DNA from 3 places in the Gracilibacillus saliphilus genome. Region 1 is predicted to be linked to each of the others. Evidence: riboswitches for the same ligand, from Rfam matches in the RefSeq annotation. Region 1 holds a riboswitch; each other region holds the start of a gene.

Region 1 (6,565 bases):
TAAACGACTTGCAACATAACTAGCCATTTGAAACATTACTAAGTTATCATTTTGAAATGCTTCTCTTCCTCTTTCATCCCAAATATTAACATAAGGGCTAAGGTCTTTTTCAACTACCTCTGTTGCGATATTAAAAGTAGTAACAAAAGGCTCATCATCCCCCAAATACTCGAATTCTTCGTCTAAAAAGTAATTGGTTCTTAATACCATCTCTAGTAACATATGCTCCGAATCTAAAATATAGTGGCCATTTTCTTTGAGGTCTTTAGCCATTTCTAGCCAATTTTCATAGTCATTTATATATTTGGATAATTCTAGTGGGTCACTAGGGTAGCCATATTCACTTAATATATCTGCTCTATAGTAAGTAACATAAGGGAAAAACAATAACGGGATCGCAAACATGTCGGTTCCATCTTCACTTTTATAATGATTTAACAAGCTTTCTGGTCTTCGGTCAAAAAAACTTTCGTCATAATAGCTTTTTTCGTATAAATTTTCAAAACCGCTTATACCAGTAAATTCACCTAAAGCATAATCAGGTAAAATATATAAATCAGGTGTTTTTCCAGCTAACATACCTTGTCGATATTCTTTGATTAGATTATTTTCATCAATCACTTTTATATTGACATCAACACCTGGATGCATGTCTAAAAACTCTGGTAATGAATCTTCAAAGACGTTACTATGCGTCCAAATAACCAATTCGTTCGCTTGTGCAGACTCCTCTTCTACCTCAACCAAGTCACTACTTAGAGAAGATTCCTGAAGGGGCTTAAAACTTGAAGAATGACAACCTACTAAGATCAGTATACTTATTGCAGCTATCCATATTGTGAATGGTTTCAATCGTTTTCCTCCCCTTATGTCAAATCTTCTAGATCATGATGACGTTTTTTCTCTTCATACATTAACGAATCAGCATGATGCAATAAGGCATCTAAAGTCTTTCCATTCTCAGGATAAAAACTTATTCCAATACTAGCAGTAAGTGTTATTTCCGTTTGATTAATCATTAACGGTTGAGTAATGGCTTCAAGTAATTGTTTGCACAACCTTTGTACTTCTTCCTCTGTTGTTAATTCCACAATTGCCACAAACTCATCACCAGCTAAACGATAAAATGTAATAGCTTTTCCTTGTTCAAATTTCTTTAACCGTTTAGCAAATAATTTTAATAATAAATCTCCTCCACTATGTCCAAGCGTATCATTGACTTGTTTAAATTTATCCAAATCAATAAATACAATCGAAAATCGATCTAGCTTCGCTTGTTCCTCTAACATCTTAGTTAAATCAAGATGAAATGAATAACGATTTGGCAAATCTGTTAATGTATCAAAGTGTGCTAAACGATATAGTTTTGACTCAGATTCTTTTAATTGATTAGTCCTTGCAGTAAGCAAGTCATTCTTCTTTTTAGCATCAGCAAACATTTGCTGCAGCTGGTTTGCTACTTTTTCAATGTTTTGTCCCAATTTTGAAAATTCATCAATCGGTGTATTTTTCCAATAAAAGGTTTCTTGTCGCTTCATTTTGCCTGGTAAATCGGTCGTCATTTGTGTCAGATGTGATAAAGAATTCGATAATATTCGATTCACTAACATACCAAATACTAACGCAATGAATAAAACAAACAATGCGAACAATAGGTAATCAGTAAGGTTAGTTGCTAAAGCTAGTACACTACTACTAATAGGAATAATTAATAATGTTGTTTTGTTTAAAAAGGCAGTTTCCCCGATATAATAGCCTTGATACCAATCAGATAAAGTTTGGTGACTGGACGGTAGCCAAATAAAACCATGTGAATGAATCTCCTTAACAAACCCAGCTTCCATTTCTAGGTTAGAACTTGATTCATTTTGATTATTCGTATCAAGCCATATTTGCTCTCCTTGATCCATAATCAAGATTCGTTTGTTTGAAGTGCCAATAAACTCATCTAAAATCGATTTAATTTTAGCTTTTTCTAAGTTAGCGTCTAATTCATAATTTTGAATGTCATTAGAGTCCATTTCTGCTATTTTCCGTTGTAATCTCTCTTCCAACTGTTGATAATGAAGATAATATTCCTGATATATATCATTTTCCATTGCTCTAGCATTAACTACAATGATGATGAGTAATGGGAATACAGCCGAAAAAATTAGTATGTGAGAAATCACCTGTCCAAAATATAACTGGTTATGTGCAGGAAACCAGCTTTTTAATTTGGAAATAAGCGGAAGGTAATCACATAACATATCTGCAACTAAGGCAGAAACCAAAGTAGCGGTAATAACCTGAAGGATCATAAAGTTAGTTAAAATCTTCATACTTGCAAAAACCTCTGGAAAGAGTAATTCCACCACAAAATATAGTATAAATAGAATGATAGAATAAGCAAAACTCCACGTAAAAAGGTCTTTTCCTTTTTTAGAATAAAACGCTCCTATGATCAGTACTTCAAGAATACTAATGAAGACAAATGAATTGCCAATATGAAGAAATTCCGTAAGTAAACTCATACAAATGGTTAATAAAAATGCAAATCGGAAGCCGAATACCCGAATGGATGCTAGGTATAAAACCGGTGCAAAGGATAAGGTTATACCAAAAATTAATGGAACAGCATATATTTGCGCAAAGACAGATAAAGTTAAAATCAATATAAACAATGATATTTTTTTACTCATGACATTGCGCATATGTTTGTCTCCTCACTCAATTCACTCTTTATTTAGGTATTAAAAAAACACTATACAAAAAACGTATAGGTTTCCTGTTGTTTATATCAGGTAACCCAGCCATCATTGTGATTTTTCACCTTAGATCTGTGGTTTTGCGTCTCTATTTTTCAATAGATTTGCCTTTTTCTATTAGTACTATTATATCATAAAAATTAACATAACTGACATAGAGCATAAATCTATTTTCCTACAATCATATAACAATCATCTAATAATAATCAATACAATTTAGAATTATTTTAATGAACACGATAAATTCAGGGGGCCAACCACATTCTTTACTACTCATATTATACAATAATTTTTATCTTAGTTTTGATCAAAAAAATAAAGAGTAATCCTTCTAAAGATTACTCTCAGCATTTTTTCAGGCAATTTAGCATCATTACTCAGGTACTTCAGTTTCATCCTCCCAAGCAAGCATGCCGCCTTCCATATTGGTTGCTTCAATTCCATTTGCCTCTAAATATTCAGTTGCTCTCCCACTTCGAGCTCCAGAACGACATACCATATAGTAATGTTCGTCTTGATTAAATTCTTCTAAACGGTCAGGTATTTCTCCTAATCTTATGTGCTTTGCTCCAGGAATTATACCTTGTGCCACTTCATCATCTTCCCGCACATCAATGATATTTACTTTCTCGCCATTTTTTAATTTGTTTGCCAATTCTGTTGCTTGTATCTCCTTCATGATTATACCTCCAATGAGTTTATACTTTGTATAGCAATCATACGCTAGTTGACGTATAGATTAGTATGTGATCAAACTCTCATTGAATCATATCATTATTACGTTTTCTTTTCTAACATTTAATCTAGCTTCTTACTATTAAGAAAACTGCCATTATCCTAATTGATAAAAAAGAGACAGACATATAAGTCTATCTCAACAATATTATACAATTTTAAACTTTTGAACTTCTTTTTGTAATTCCTCGGCTAAGACATCTAATTCATGGGCACTTTTTGATACTTCTTCCATTGAATGATTAGTTTCCTCCGCTGAGGCTGCTGTTTCCTCAACAGCAGCAGCAGATTGTTCACTTACAGTTGCAATTTCATCAACCGATTTATTCATTTCTTCACTATTTTCATTAACTTCTTCCAAGCTTTTAACCATGTGTTTCACACGATTTACCATATCTGTAATGGATTGATTAATTTGTGTAAAAGTCTCACCAGTTCTCTCCATTTGTTCTGTACCTTTTTCCACTTCTTGAAATCCAGATTCTAAGGAGTGAGCCATTTGTGCTGATTCATCCTGAATATTCGCTACAAGTCCAGTTATATCAGCAACTGAGTCTGTTACTTGTTCAGCAAGTTTTCTTACCTCATCAGCGACAACAGCAAATCCTTTACCTGCCTCTCCCGCTCTTGCTGCTTCAATGGCGGCATTCAATGCAAGTAAATTTGTTTGCTCAGCAATCTCTTTAATAACAATTACAATTTTATCTATTTCTTCCGTACGCTTGTCCAAGCCTGATACTTTTTGGTAAGAGTCCTGAACCATTTGATAGATGGTTCTCATTTGGCTAACAGACTTTTCTAGTTCCGTACGTCCCCCCTTACTTATATTCATAACATCCTGTGACTCACTTGCTACTTGATTACCTTGGTCCGCTACTTCTTTCACTTTTCGATTATATTGTTCAACAGAACCGGATAAGTCAGACGCAGAATTTGCCTGTGATTCACTTCCTGATGATAATTCTTCCATAGTAGCAGCTATTTGTTCACTACCTTCACGTACCTGGTCAGCAGATTGATTTAATGTACTGCTTTGCTGCATCACACGCCCAGTAGCTATCATCACCTGATTAACCATTCCATATAAGTTATCTTTCATTTGATTCATTGCATTTGCTAGTTCAGTGAATTCATCCCTACTCCTTACTTCTACTTCCTCTCCTGATAAATCACCTTGTGCCAAACGATTCAATTCGCTCTTTATTGTCGAAATATTATAGTTAATCACTCTAACGATTAATGTAACAATTACTATACCGACAATAACGGCGATAATTCCGGTAATAAGAGTCGAGGTAACTAAATCTTGACGCATATTCGAAGCAATTAGATACATATCAAAATCAATTGCACCTACCCCAATTAATTCGTTATCATCACCATAAAATGCTTTGGCCAAAGTTACTACCGGTTTACCAGAAGCAGTATCAATATACGGTTGTGTCCATATTACATTTTCAGGTGACTGAGTAGCCTGATTATACCAGTCCGTTGTTGTCGAATCGTAATCATTTAAATCCACTTCACTATCAGGAATATTATTTAAATATAAAGCACCCTCAGGTGTTCCTAAATATAAATTAATAATATATTCATGATTATGAGCTTGCTCTGTTAAGTAACTTTCATAGTAATTCGTTAATTTGGGATCATTAACTGTAGGCATATGAGAATAGTTTGCATCTTGGAGATCAGAAGCGGAAACCTTTTCATAGTTTAATTCTTCTGATTCAGTAAGTGTAGTTAGAAACGCTTCGTATTCTTCAAAAGTTTCCTGATATTTTGGTGACATTTCTACAATATCATCTTTTTGTATTATTGCTTTTTCTAATACCGCTGTCTTTGCATAGGCTATGTAACCCACAACTCCCATTGGAATGACTAATAATAAAATCATAATAGCAGGTAATTTGTATTTGATTTGCTGAAACTTTTGCATGATTGTCCCCTTCCTCTTGTAGTATATAGTTCCTCTTTCTATATTACCATTAATAAATTTTCATTACTATATGCAATAAACAAACAGTCATAAAGTACTAAAAAACTACACTCTTCATTTAAGTGTAGTTAGTCATTTATATGCAATTACTATACCGAGAGGTTTATGTTCCATTTGAGAACCCTCTATCGGCTCTATTAATGCGCCTCTTTGATAGAAGAACTTCTTCTTTTGGAATTGATCAAACATAGACATAAATTCAGTTTCTGTCATCTGATGGACATGGAATGGCGAACCGCATGGCTTGCCTTTACCTTCACCGAAGGGAGTAGATAAAATCAATGTCCCTCCAGGCTTAAGGAGATGATAAATATTATCCATAAATTGATCTTCAGCTTCAATATGTTCAATCGTTTCAAAACTTAGAATAACATCAAATGTTCCTAATTGATCAGGTAATGTAGGGTCTAGTACATCTGCTACCTTGAAATCAGATAGTGGGTGATAATAGTTTGCTTTTGCGTACTGAATCGCATTAAAATTAATATCAACACCGATAATTTCTTCAAGTTCATGTTTGCATTTTTTTGCAATAACATGTGCTCCATAGCCAACACCAGTTGCAAAATCCAATGTTCTACCGTAAATATGGGGCACCGAAAAATGATAACGTGCTAAGTGTTCTATTAATAACTCATTTGTAATGTCCATCTTCTCTGGTATTACACGCTCTCCATTATCCTTTAACAACATAATCACCGCTTTTTTTAATTTCCTATCAAGCGTAACATATTATGTCTATTTGTTAGAACAGAAAGAAAAAAAGATAACAGGTATAAGTTATACCTGTTATCTCTAAAATTATTTCACTATTAAAACTGGGCAATGTACTCGTTTTGCAATTTTGTGACTGACACTACCTAGTATCATCGTTTGTACTTGATTTAATCCACGGCTTCCTACTACAACAAAATCATATTCATTTCGGTTCGCAAAATCTACAATTGCAGGACCCGGTTCGCCGTGCACTACATGTGTTTCACATTCAAGGCCAGCCTCTTCAATTACTTCTATTACTGGCAACAATTTTTTCTGTCGTTCTTTTTTTACGTCATATTTATCTAAACCGTGTAAAACATCCTCT
Region 2 (6,565 bases), on a different contig from region 1:
AATTGTTTTCGGTTAAATAATTGTTCGACAAGTTTATCTCTCTGAATAAATTCTTCTGCAATATTCAGTACTTTCTTTCTTGTTCGCTTTTGTTTTGGACTATGTGCTTCTAATTCTTCAAATCGTATGTAAAATTGTGACAATTGATCATCTAAATCAATAATTTCAGAAGCTATATTGCTAATTCGTTGATCTTGATGATACTGTTTTACCGACTCTTTTACACGGTTTGCTTCTAAAAGCTTATCCCCTTTTTTCATCAAGTTTTGATAATGATTTTCTTTTCTGAAAAAATCAATCAATTCGCGATGAATGATTAAATAGACATAGTTTAAAAAGGTTCTACCTTTTTGAGGATCATAGGTGTCAATGGCACGATTAAAGGCAATTAAGGCAATACTCGCCTCGTCATCATTCCATGTTTTAAATTTGTTACATACTTTTCCAACCACACTCAATATATATGGTTGGTAATATTGAATCAACTGTTCTCGACGTAACTCATTGCCTTTCTGTATCTCATTGATGATATGCTCGATGTCTTCTTGCTTCATCTGCTCCTCTCCCTTATCACTACTAAAAAAAGAAAGCTTTACCCTTCAACAGTCTTAAAATATGTAGAAAGATAAAGCATTTCTATATTTAATGTAAGCTATAAATAGCGACGGGTAAAGATATTTTCGAGAATTTTGTCGGAATTTGTTTTATTTTGCAACAACTATTGAATTCCTCGCCCATTTATTGATGATTCGGTTTACCATTTTCCTTTTCTTGCTTTTGACGATTTTCTTTGGCTTTTTTAGCTTGCTTTTTTTCGGCTTCTTCTTCAGCTTTCTCTTGCTTTTCTAGGGCCTTTTCTTCTGCTTTTTTCCGCTTTTCTTGAGCTTTTTCTTTTGCTTTTTCTTTTGCTTTATTAGCTTTCTCTTCTGCATCTTCTATTTTTTCTTGCGCCTTTCGCTCAGCTTTCTCAGCTTTTTCAGCAGCCTTTTGTTGTTTCTTTTCAGCCTTTTCTTCTGCCTTTTGTTGTTTCTTTTCAGCTTTGTTCTGTTTTTGTTCTGCTTTCACAACAGCTTCCGCTTCTTTATCATTTTCTTCCTCAACTTGTTCTGCAGCCGCTTCTTCACGTTCCTCTTGTAATTCTCTTTCTTCTTCTTCTTCTTTTTCTTGCTCTTGTTCATCTTCGTCTTCGTCTGATACAGCTTTTTCCGCTTTCGCTCTTAGATAGTTTTCTTCTGCACGCTTTTGATTTTCAAGCGCTTTTGCGATACCTGCTTTTGCTTCTTCTGGTAAATCTTCACGCTCTAATAAAGCTTGCAGTTTGATTGTACGTTGTTTGGCGCTTTCTCTTAATTCTTCTTCTGATTTATCTTGATCCTCCGCACTTTCTTCTTGATTTTCTTCATCGGAGTCTTCTCCTTGCTCATTTTCATCATTATCGTCACTATCAGGTAATTCTACTCTTTCTACTTCGTCAACCTCTTCATTTGCTTCCTCTTCTGATGCTTCTCGCTCTTCCTCTGATTCTTCTAATTCACTTTCTAAACGCTCCAAATATTCCTCATATTGTTCAATTAACTGTTCTGCTTCCTCGAGATTACCTTCTTCAATAGTTGCTTCTATTTCACTTAAACGATCATTAGCGAACTCATCTAATAATAACGCTCTTTCCATTTGATCCTCTGTTAGTGCAAGCTCTGTTTCCTCAATTAAAATCGATGTATCATATAATTCCTCATCAGGAGTTACCGTTTCCTCTGCTTCATTTGCAAACGCCGTATTCCCTACAAAAAATACACTAATAGTTGCTAGTGATAACCATGTTTTTAATTTCATATCTGCTATTCCCTCCATTTAAAATATAGTAATGCCTTCATTGAATGCATTAATTTGATTCTTGCTTTCCTGATAATGTTGTTCAGGTGTCATATAAGTAAAAATTAATTGGTGTTCCGAACCTTGGTGAAAGTAAACATCCCCACGAATATTTTCTTTTCGGTTCGTAATCAGTGCTATGTAATTCTCATCGTCTTCTATTAATTCTACTTTTTTAGAAAATGATGCTAGTACATCCTTTTTCAAGATATCAATCGTTTGTTCTTTGCTTACGATCGAGACTATTAATCTGGTTGTCCCATTAGAAAAAATCACGTTTTGCTCTTGTTCAGCAGTTGCTTCTTCATCAACCGACCAACCATCAATTTCTTCTATTTGGAAAACGTCATTTTCATACAACACTGCTTCTGTTTCTGCTTGTCCAGCATTGTTATCATCATTTGTAGCATCTTCACCTTGACCACAAGCACATAACATGAACAAACAGGTGATCATCATTGCTCGTTTCAACGTCTCACCTCCATCTTTTTTTCCCACTCTTGGCAGCTGGCTGACATGATTAGCCCCTATAGCTTTGCGTCACTGTTTTTCAACAGTTTTGCCTTTCTCCCTTTTCTACTACCTATACGAAAGAATCTAATCAAAACAGGGGGGAAACTGAAAATTGTTTTAAACGTAATTAACATTATGTCTATTATTTTTAATAGAACATTAACACTTTTTACAATGTATGATGCTACACTAGACTTGTAAAATAATAGATTGGAGGAATGGATGAAATGAAGAAGTTTGTTTCTGTTGTTACGTTGTTGGTGGTTGTTATGTTAGTTGCCTCCCCTTCCCTTGTCGCTAGTGTTCATCTTGATCCGAAAGAAGAAAAGTATGATGACTATGTTGCAGAACTTGTCCAAAAGCAACCAGGCATAACTACTGAAGAAGTGAAAGAAGCTATTGCTTTAGCTGCAGAAGAAACCCGAAAGCCAGAAATGGTTATTGCCAAACAAGCTTTAAATGAACTAAACCAAGCGATCAAACAGGAAAATGCTGAAAAGGATACCTCCATTTCCGTTATGGGCGGAAGTTCCGGTGCCTATAAATTAGAACCTGCCAGAAATAAAGGGGACTTATTCTATACTCCTTCCTCAACATTAGGTATCCAGCACGGTCATAATGGAATCTATCACACTACTACAAATATCGTAGAATCAATCCCTGACACAGGTGTTAGAAAAATAAAATACAATGCACGAAATGTTGAAAAAGATGCTGTTATGCAATCTGTCCAATCCTCGCAAACAAATCGGGATAAAGCTGCTGACTGGGCTAATTCCAGAGTAGGAGTAGATGCATATTCCTATAACTTTGCGACAAACCGCCATACAAGTAAATATGGTGATAAAAATTGCTCAAAATTAATATGGAGTGCTTATATGTTAGAGGCAAATATTGACTTAGACAAAAATCAAGGCTTCGGCGTCTATCCAACAGATATACGTGATAGCTCCTATACTGTTACGTATAACACCATTCAATAAGCTTAGGAGAGTCTATGAAAAATTTTCTACACTATATCGTTTTACTAGTATTGCTCGTTTTGATAGGCGGATGTGGAAATACACAATATGAAAGTATTCATGAATCAATCGGTCTATTATATTTTTCTACCTCTATAGATAAAAGTAATGGCAAAGGTAGTCTCTATACCATCGATTCATCCGGTAAGGTTGCCAATGTATTAGAAACAGAAGGCTTGGAGTTAGGAGAAATATATCATCAAAACGATACAGTGATCGTCAATGATGTATCACACAGTTATCTAATCGATGAAGATATCAGTGAAGAAACGCGAGAACAAAAAGAATATACCGCGATTTTCGCAGATTATATGGATGATGGAGAACGGGTCGAATTATACAACAGTGGATATGATGAAAATGGAACTTATCATTCTCATCTATATTGGGAGCACGAAGGCAAGATGCAATTTCAGGATCTACGCTATTTTATAACGACAGCAGGCATTTATGACGATTCGCTCTATGTTTTAGAAGAAAAAGAAACGGATGAACACATGGTACTACAAGAAATTGTGTTGGATGAGACTGCAGTAGACAATCCATTACTATCATTAGATTATCAAACCGACGAGCTTGTCCCATTAACTGATATGATCGTTACGGAAGAACTAATTTATTGTATTGTTGATATCCAACAGGAATATTCGGTCTTGGTGATCAATAAAGATACTGGAAAAGTCAATGAAAATAACTTTTTGTCATTCGATTCCAATGAGAACATGTCTACCTATTTACCTTATTCCGTCTACAATAGTATTCACTGGTCAGATAACCAATTATTTTTCTTAGATGGACAAGGTAGCTTGTATCAATTTAACAAAGATGGAGTACTAGAAACTACGTATGAGGTACCGGACACAAGTGATGAGAGCCTATATATTTTTCCATCTTGGTCGGAAAATGATTTGTATGTCTTTGAAATGACTGAGACTTCTTCGGTAAAAAAGATAAACTTGAGGGAAATGGATCTGGAGGATGAACTAGAATTAAAGGAAGGTTCATTTTCTGAGATTAGTGAACAGTTTTTGTATGATTTTGAAGTGATCAATGGGTTTTAAGCAAGGGGTGAGGCCTCTTGCTTTTTTATATGAAAATCCGCATTTATATTAGTATATATTCCTCTTACAAGCATTTTAACTTGTACATATTATATGGATATGTAACGGAAAGGAGGAAAACAATTGGCAAAGCAATCAAAACCGATGACAGCGAATTTAGCAAAGCAATTACTTTCCGATAGTAAAGTTTATTTAACGCCTGAGGGTAAGAGGATATTGAATAGTATGGTAAAAAAATAATCTTTTACAACAAGTGTGCACTTTCTAGTGCGCACTTGTTGTTGTCATTATTTCCAATTGGTTCAATAAAAACCCTGTTATCTATTTAATATTTGTTTATTTCATCTAAAAGTTTCCTGATAGTTTTTATTACTTTCCTTGTAAACATAATAATAGTGGCTAGATTATTTATTTTGAAATAATTCGACTATTTCACTATATGCTTTAGGAATTTCTGTATTTCCAACTTCTTTTCTTGTAACATTAAAATGCTTTGGACCTTGATATTTTTCATTTACTTCGTATCCTTGCACTTTCATTTTATAAGCTAAAGATTCATAAATTTTTTCAGGATCTTCACAAAATTCTTCATATTTTACAACTAATTTTTTATTTTTTGGCACTTTTGCTAGTCCCTTTTCTACAGCGCTATTTATACAATAAATTTGACCGGCTGTTTGCTTAACTGGATCGTTAATTTTTTTCAATTCATAATATTCAGGAATTTTAAATGAGTACCACAATTCTCTTGAACCTAGTTGACGTTCTCTAGCTTTAAGTGCTGATTCAATATTTGTATATGGATCTCTTTTAATATAAATAAAAATTGCTTTTTCAAATAATTCATTAAGGAATTCAATATTATAATTACAAATCATTGCTTTTAATGCAAAAGGCTTTTCAAATACATTGGAAATGCCATATAATTCATTGTTAAAAGCATCTATATCTACCTGATCGAATAGGATATCATCAGGTAAATAATCGATATCTTTGAAAGGTAAAAATCTTCTCCAAAAATACCAGAATTCATTTGGAGATATTGCTCCTTTTGTTTTCCCATTTTCAGATACAAAATCAATACTAGACTGAAAATCTAAAATTTCATTTCTGAAATTAAACTTTGGATCCGTAAGCAATCTTTGAATCTTTGCTCCAATTATTGGGGCACCATAAAATCTTGAAAGGAGATTAGATGGATAAGAAAACTGTTTAGTGCTAGCTAGCCACTGTAACATTAATGTACTACCTGATCGCAATGGCCCAACTACAAATATGATAGGATACTTCGTAGCCACATCGGATAGCAATCTTTCTTCAGAACTTCTTAAATCAGAGTTAACTTCATTCAGTAAATCTTCTAAATCCATATTTTTCTCAAATTGTATTTCTCTGATTTCATCAGAAGTTGACATGGAAATGCTTTATCCAAATGTTTATAAGTTTCTGGCCAACTAAAAGGGAAATCTTGGAAAACGTTAGCTGTTTTACAATAATCTATTATACTTTTAAAATCATTCTCCAAATAGTTTATTAATAAGTTCTCAGCAACTCGTTGATTTCCTACATCAAACCCTAAATCCTCACAGGCTTTTCTTATTGACGTTGTTCCAGTTTTATTTTGTCCAATACAAAATATTTTACAACCTTTTCCCATAACTTGTACTACACATCCTATTTTTTATTCTTATAGTAATTTTGCATTATCTACAATTCTTTGTTTTAAAAATTCAATTCTTTTTAATAACATTTTATTATATTTATAATCTGTAAACTCGTTAAAATTATAAAGCATCTTAATATATGTCAATGTATGATCTATATATTTGAATGGATTTAATTTCACATTTCTAGTCCAAGATCCATTTATACCTTTTCTATAAACGGACATTGTTTTATCGATATAGTATACTTCACCCTTCGAAGCACATAACAATACTAATGGAATGTCTCCATTATTATTTTCTTTATAAAATTCAGGTAATTGTTCTACTAATTCTCTCCTAAAAAGCAAGGATGACGTGTGTGGCATTCCTTCCCCTTGAATAATTTTCTCTACTGGTATAGTCGAACTGTTAGACATTAGTTGAATCGTAT
Region 3 (6,565 bases), on a different contig from region 1:
ATATAGATAATTTCATCACTATATTTTTCTGCGACTTCTTTTGAATGTGTAACCATGATCGCCGTTTTACCTTCGTCACGGATTTTCTTTGTAAACAAGTCCATAATCGCGGTTTCCGTTTCTTCATCAAGAGCGGATGTAGGTTCGTCCATCAAGTAGACTTCGGCATTCGTCAAAAGCACACGTCCAAATGCTAACCTTTGTTGTTCACCACCAGATAGTTTATCCGCTTCTTCATCTAAATCTTTTGTTAGACGTAAGTCTTTTAATAAATCAATCAACACCTGATCTTCGACATCTGCTTCATCTGCAAATTGCCGTCCTATTAAAAGGTTATCGCGAACTGTTCCTTCAAAAACTATGGGGTCCTGTCCAAGCATTACCACTTCTCTTCTTAATTGAACAGGGTCTAAGTTTGCGATCGATTGACCTTTATAAGTAATAGTACCCTGATCAGGAGTAAGCATGCTGTTAAACATTTTTAACAAGGTAGATTTACCACTGCCACTTTCTCCAAATAAGCAGTAAATTTTACCTGATTCAATTTCCAATTTGTTGACTGTTAGTATATCCTTAAAAACCAATTGTTTAATCGAAAACATGACATCTCCTCCAAAGTACTAGGTCTATGTAATGTAATAGAGCAGACACCTGATTGTATCTGCTCACAATTATTAGCGAAAATCCCGCTTATCTTCCATTTTCCTAGAAACAAATACATATGCAATGGTCGCAACTACTGTTAATAATGTGTAAAATAATGTATTTTTCATATGATTTCCTCCTCTTTTATAGTTCTGTTAAAACGGACGGAATTTACCCTTTTTTAGTACGAGCATTGGCCCGCCTAATAAGAACAAGTAGCGGTCATCAATCACATTTTTCATCACTTTTGCCTGCATACCATATAATTTATTGCCATCAAATACCGTGCCCATCGCATCACTTCCCCCTAAAGATGCAACTGTTCCTTTATCATCGAATTTGAATTCTTGTAATGTACCACCATAAATCATCGTTCTAAGATTATGCGCGCATACATCTGCTTCCTGTATGGCAATTTGGGCTGTAGGTGGGTATGGTTTTCCAGTTTCGTTATTCATTACCCAGGCACAATCACCTAAAATAAAGACTTCATCATGTCCTGGAGCACGTAATGTTGCATCTACATTGACTTTACCTTTCGTTAATTCAAAACCAGATTCTCCTACAATTCGATTAGCTTGTACACCACCAGTCCAAACTATCGTACCTGCTTTAATTTCTTCTTCTTCCTCTTCGCCAACAACAACGGAGTCTTCTTTCACCTCTTTAATCTTGGTACCAAGCTTGAATTCTATACCACGATATTCCAAGGATTCTTTCGCGTAAGTTAATAATTCTTCATCAAAGTTTGGTAAAATGGTAGGCATTGCTTCAATATCAATGATCCTTACGTCTTGACGTGGGATATCATATTTCTTACATAATAGCGGAATTCGTTCTGCTAACTCACCTAAAAATTCGATACCGGTGAAACCTGCACCACCTACAACGATCGTTAGCATACTTGGATCAGGATTTTTCTCATTACGATAACGAGCAAACTGATATTCAATATGATCTCTAATCATACGACTCGTGTCGACACTCTGAATCGAAAAAGCATGCTCTTCCATACCAGGAATACCAAATGCGGCTTTTTCAAAACCTAGTCCAATCACTAAATAATCATAATTAATTTCGCCATTTTCTAGTTGAACTGTTTTGGATTCTTTGTTAATTTTCACCACTGTATCATGTACAAAATTTACGCGGCGAGTATTAATGACATCGGAAATCATAATTCGAGAGCGATTGACATCAATTGTTCCTGCAGCTACTTCATGCAACCACGTTGTTTGGTAATGATAATTGTGTTTGTTGACTAATGTAATCTCTGCTTCTTCTGGTGCAAATTGTTGTGTTAAACGTTTGGTTGTCATCATTCCTGCATAGCCTGCTCCAAGTACAACTATTTTAGGTCTGTTTCCTATCATCGAATCCTTCCCTTCTTGTTTTAGAGCCATTATTAATTACGATAGTTTTCACCTTTTAAACGATTTGTATGTATCATATCGATCGCAGTTAGTATATCAAAATTGTCATTTTCAGTCTAATAAACCAGCACCATCTAAAAACAAATATTTTTTCCAAATCAAAATGCAATATTTACGTAAACATCCTATTATTCTGTTGATACAAACCAGGAACTATTGAAAACTCTATGTAGTGTAATTCCATAAAAGCGCTAAAAAATAGTGTTGAAATCTCTAAAAATGTTGTGCTCCCTATGGTTATATACTTTCTTAAAAAATAAAAAACCCTATTTTGTAGGGTTTTATTATTAGTTTGGTTGCACGTTGGACTTGTATTTATTCTGTTTTAGGAATTCTCGAACTTCTTCTACTGTGTAACCTTCCGCTTTCGCTTTTGCTATCAAGTAAATCCATTCATAATCCACGTTTACTTTTGTTGGCATAAACGTATTCCCCTCCTAAAATACACTACTGTATTTCAGGCAGCTCAGCCATCCGAATACATATGTATTAAACGGACCTGTAACTTTGCGTCCCTACCTCTCAATAGGTTTGCCTTTTTCTGATTGTATCTATCGAATATACAACGTACGAATCCATAGTTAGAGTATCATGCAAGCCCTTATATCCTTATCACTTGCTTAAATGTTACTATAACAGTAGCTCCTAATTTTTTCATTCGTCGATCAGCTTAAACTTATATTATTCCAAAAGAACACTACCGCTATACACCCCCCTATAAAACAACAATAGATTTTTTGCGAATCCATAGTACCTATTATCTAGTATATATTCGATATGCATCAATTATATTCCTGCATATCTATAGATTTTTGAGAAAATTGAACTAGATATATTTTGCAAAGATTTTATTACGTATTCCATTAAAATGAATTTAATTAAAACTTTTATTTTGGGTACAATTCCAATTTTACTGCATAAACTACAATATAATGAATTATTATATCGTGAATGAGGTGATACTTTGTCTCGTTATTATCGTTACCGTCTACCACCTTGGGCTCGAGAATGGATATTAATTTGTGAACGATGTACACTTCCAATCGTGATCTTTCAGGGGATACGAACAATATTTATACCAACTACTTTTGACGTTTTATTGTTAGGAATTCTAATTGGTATTCTTATTGCTTTTCAATTAGAATGGATATAATGCTCTAATACGTTTCTTCAAATTGCTCTGACTTTAATGTTTTATAAATAAATTCTTGTAGCTGTAACCCAAATAATAACTTACGATATTCCTGCTCAATTTTGATGGAGCAATTTATATTATTTTTATTTCTCGATGATTGCACACTGGTAAATACTTCATGAAACCAATTTGCCGGAGACAGTAATTGTAAAACTAATAAAGATTTTTCATAGTCCGATAAATCAATATAACGACAATAGATAGAAAATGAATCTGTCACTTTCCCCATATCACAGTCATGAAATTGAAATAAATATTGATAATAATTTACTAAATCATAGGTTGGAGATGTCATCAATGCATGTTCCCAATTCAAAAAATATGTGTTTGCTTGTGTGATCACATAGTGAGAAGGTCGTATATTCCCATGACATAAGGTATATTTCATTTCGTTTGTTTCTTCCATTACATCTAAATAAATTTCTTGCCATCTTTCTAGTTGATTAAATGTTTGTTCTATATCACGATAATACATGCAAATTTGCAACTCATAAGGGGACATAAAACGCTTTGCTTCAAAATAGCGAACGTACTTTAACATTTGGTCCCGATAGCTGGATAATTCTTGCTGAAATTGCTGTTCCATACCATCTTTGTTTTGTTTTAATGGTGCAATCTGATGATAATCCATCGTTGCAGCATGTAGACGTCCTATGGCGTGAATAACAGATGCATATTCATCTATAGGCTGATCCGTATAATCCTGTTCTACCCATGGCATCAGATAATAAATTTGATCTTGATCTATTACAAATGGTTGATTACTTTTGGCAAAATAAATCGGGACAAATCCTAATATCTGTTTTTGTTGTATATATTGTTGAATTGCTTGCCATCTCCCTAAGTCATCTGGATATAACCTTGATTTTTTTAAAGCATACTGTTGTGAGTTTGCCTTTATTTTATACACTCTTTCTGTCACTTGCTCAATTTCCTCCGGTTGTAATTGATATGCTTCGATTATTTGTGACCACTCCATTTGTCTTCCTCCTTTTAAAAATAAAAAAATACAGAGTTATTAACACGTAACGATTCACTCAGTCAGTACTTAAAATTTATGCCTCTCTATACACGTAAACAAAAAATCCCTTGACTGGCACCAAGGGATTAAATCTTTAATCTTCTGAGGTTATGGGAATATAAATTAATTGACCTGCCGTTATATCCTCTTCTTCTAGACGGTTCGTTCTCATAATTTGTCTAGGAGAAACTTGATAACGCTCAGCGATAGTTTGCATCTGATCATCAGGTTGCACGATATATAATTTTAGTCGAGTATAGCTAGCACTTTCTTCACCAGCAAAAATATTCAATAAATAGGATGTGTCATTTGTCCGCTCTTCCCTTGCTTGGACATGCAATTTTTCTCCAGTATTTTCCTCTTCTTCCTCATCACTTTCTAATACGAAATCATCTTCAGGCTCTCTTACTAAGTCCTCTTCCTGTTCATCTATACTATCTTCTTCTTCAACTGTTTCAGAATCATTTCGGACACTGCTGATATCTACCACTTTTTCCTCTTCTGGTTCATTATCTAACTCTGGATCTACTTCTAAATGAAATGTATCTTCTTCCTCTTCTTCTAGTTCTTCATCCAGACGATTTTCTTCAAAAGATGGCAGAGTCTCCTCTTCTTGAATTTCTTCTTCAACTTGTGGTTCTTCAATACCTTGAATAGCAAGAGTTGCTTCTATCGCCATTTCATTTGCAGATGCTAATGTATAATCAAAATGATCTACTTCAATTGAGACATCATCTAATGAAGGGATTCTCTCCATTGGAATCGATACATCAATAAGGAATTTATGGAAAAATTCATTTACTTCATCAGACAAAGATTCTACTCGTTCTACAAAGGTTGCGTCTGTTTGGCGAACTTCACTTTCGACAGGAGCATTGTTTCTAATATACTCTCCTTTCAGTTCCATTACTCCTCTGATAGAAAGTGTGTTACCTATTTCCTCCATTGAAATTACCGGCTCTAATCCAATGCCTAACATTTCCTGGATTTGCTGTTCCTTATCAAAAGCTATTGCTTCATGAATATTAAATGTAAAGGCTTCTTGCAAAGCACTTCCCCCTTTCCTTTGCTTAGCTAAGGCGTACTAGCATCTCAATAAACTATATGTAGGTAACGAGAGAAATATGCTTGCTCTGTATCATTCAGCTTGTTTAATTTCTTGAACTGCTATGTAGTATAAAGTGGTGAAAATAATGAATATCGGGGTTTAAAAATGAAAAAATGGATGTTGATAGTCTTAGTTGTTCGGAAGAAGAGTCTTATTCAAATACTCCAGATTTTATTGGGGTTGTCCTTTCTTTCGAGAATAACAATCAAATACAAATGAATATTAAGTCGGGAAATATCAATGAAGATGGTTACAATGATCAAATTTTAATTTCGGTTGAGGACATGACAGATTTCGTTAGAAACTTAGCGACTTCAGAATCAACTGAGATAAAGGAATCACGGTGAGTTTACGAACCGATAATGACTTATCGTAGGGTGATTCGTGAAGTCGCCTAGTTTTTAGGCGTTCGGAGCTAGACAGGCACTCAATTTTTATAGTTTCTTTGCTATTTAAATAAACGTTTGGAGCTCTTTCATCCAAACGCTTATTTCTAATTAAAAGATTGCTTAATGAATAATACTCTATTAATTTATTCAAATCATTTATAAAATCAGAACAATTATATGCTCATCACGCCGCCTTTAGAAGCGTTGGTTACAAGTTTTGAATACCTTCCTAACCAACCTTGTTTGATTTTAGGCTCAAAGGGTTCTAGCGATTTTCTACGTTCATCTAAGACTTCATCCGATACTTTTACATTTAGTATTCTATTTGGTAAATCTATAACCACTACGTCCCCATTTTCTATTAAGGCAATTGGTCCACCTTCTGCAGCTTCCGGGGAAATATGTCCAATGGAAATACCACGAGATGCACCTGAGAAACGCCCATCAGTTAGAAGAGCCACGGTACTGCCTAAACCTCGGCCCATGATAGCCGAAGTAGGAGCTAACATTTCTGGCATTCCCGGACCACCTTTAGGTCCTTCATATCGGATAACAACAACATGCCCTTCTCTAACAGTTCCATTATCAATCGCTTCTTGCGCTTCTTCTTGAGAATCAAAAATGATTGCTTCTCCTTCAAATACTTTGATGGCAGGGTCAACAGCACCAACTTTAATGACAGCACCTTCTGGAGCAAGATTGCCGTATAAAATGGATAATCCTCCTACTGGACTGTATGGATTATCTTTTGGACGAATAACTTGTTTATTTGTA

What was found. Region 1 has a riboswitch for cyclic di-GMP ahead of GHT08_RS13020 (diguanylate cyclase domain-containing protein). Riboswitches for the same ligand answer to the same signal wherever they lie in the genome.
Region 2: another riboswitch for cyclic di-GMP. It lies ahead of GHT08_RS00895 (hypothetical protein); the one in region 1 lies ahead of GHT08_RS13020 (diguanylate cyclase domain-containing protein).
Region 3: another riboswitch for cyclic di-GMP. It lies ahead of GHT08_RS15400 (anti-repressor SinI family protein); the one in region 1 lies ahead of GHT08_RS13020 (diguanylate cyclase domain-containing protein).

Annotation. Positions count from the first base shown of each region.
Region 1 covers NZ_WJEB01000019.1:44,898-51,462, forward strand. The annotation lists gene GHT08_RS13015 (ABC transporter substrate-binding protein) at 1-852, opposite strand, end outside; gene GHT08_RS13020 (diguanylate cyclase domain-containing protein) at 867-2,693, opposite strand; cyclic di-GMP riboswitch class I at 2,780-2,866, opposite strand; gene GHT08_RS13025 (rhodanese-like domain-containing protein) at 3,121-3,426, opposite strand; gene GHT08_RS13030 (methyl-accepting chemotaxis protein) at 3,631-5,421, opposite strand; gene GHT08_RS13035 (class I SAM-dependent methyltransferase) at 5,554-6,174, opposite strand; gene GHT08_RS13040 (universal stress protein) at 6,283-6,565, opposite strand, start outside.
Region 2 covers NZ_WJEB01000001.1:221,313-227,877, reverse strand. The annotation lists gene sigI (RNA polymerase sigma-I factor) at 1-554, opposite strand, end outside; gene GHT08_RS00900 (DUF5667 domain-containing protein) at 739-1,833, opposite strand; gene GHT08_RS00895 (hypothetical protein) at 1,852-2,343, opposite strand; cyclic di-GMP riboswitch class I at 2,372-2,446, opposite strand; gene GHT08_RS00890 (hypothetical protein) at 2,613-3,368, shown strand; gene GHT08_RS00885 (hypothetical protein) at 3,383-4,468, shown strand; gene GHT08_RS00880 (sulfotransferase) at 4,873-5,883, opposite strand; gene GHT08_RS00875 (glycosyltransferase family 2 protein) at 6,156-6,565, opposite strand, start outside.
Region 3 covers NZ_WJEB01000025.1:9,340-15,904, forward strand. The annotation lists gene GHT08_RS15390 (ABC transporter ATP-binding protein) at 1-602, opposite strand, end outside; gene GHT08_RS15395 (NAD(P)/FAD-dependent oxidoreductase) at 801-2,018, opposite strand; gene GHT08_RS15400 (anti-repressor SinI family protein) at 2,366-2,500, opposite strand; cyclic di-GMP riboswitch class I at 2,536-2,624, opposite strand; gene GHT08_RS15405 (hypothetical protein) at 3,043-3,231, shown strand; gene GHT08_RS15410 (phosphotransferase) at 3,236-4,252, opposite strand; gene spoVID (stage VI sporulation protein D) at 4,389-5,342, opposite strand; gene GHT08_RS15420 (hypothetical protein) at 5,516-5,749, shown strand; gene ilvD (dihydroxy-acid dehydratase) at 5,965-6,565, opposite strand, start outside.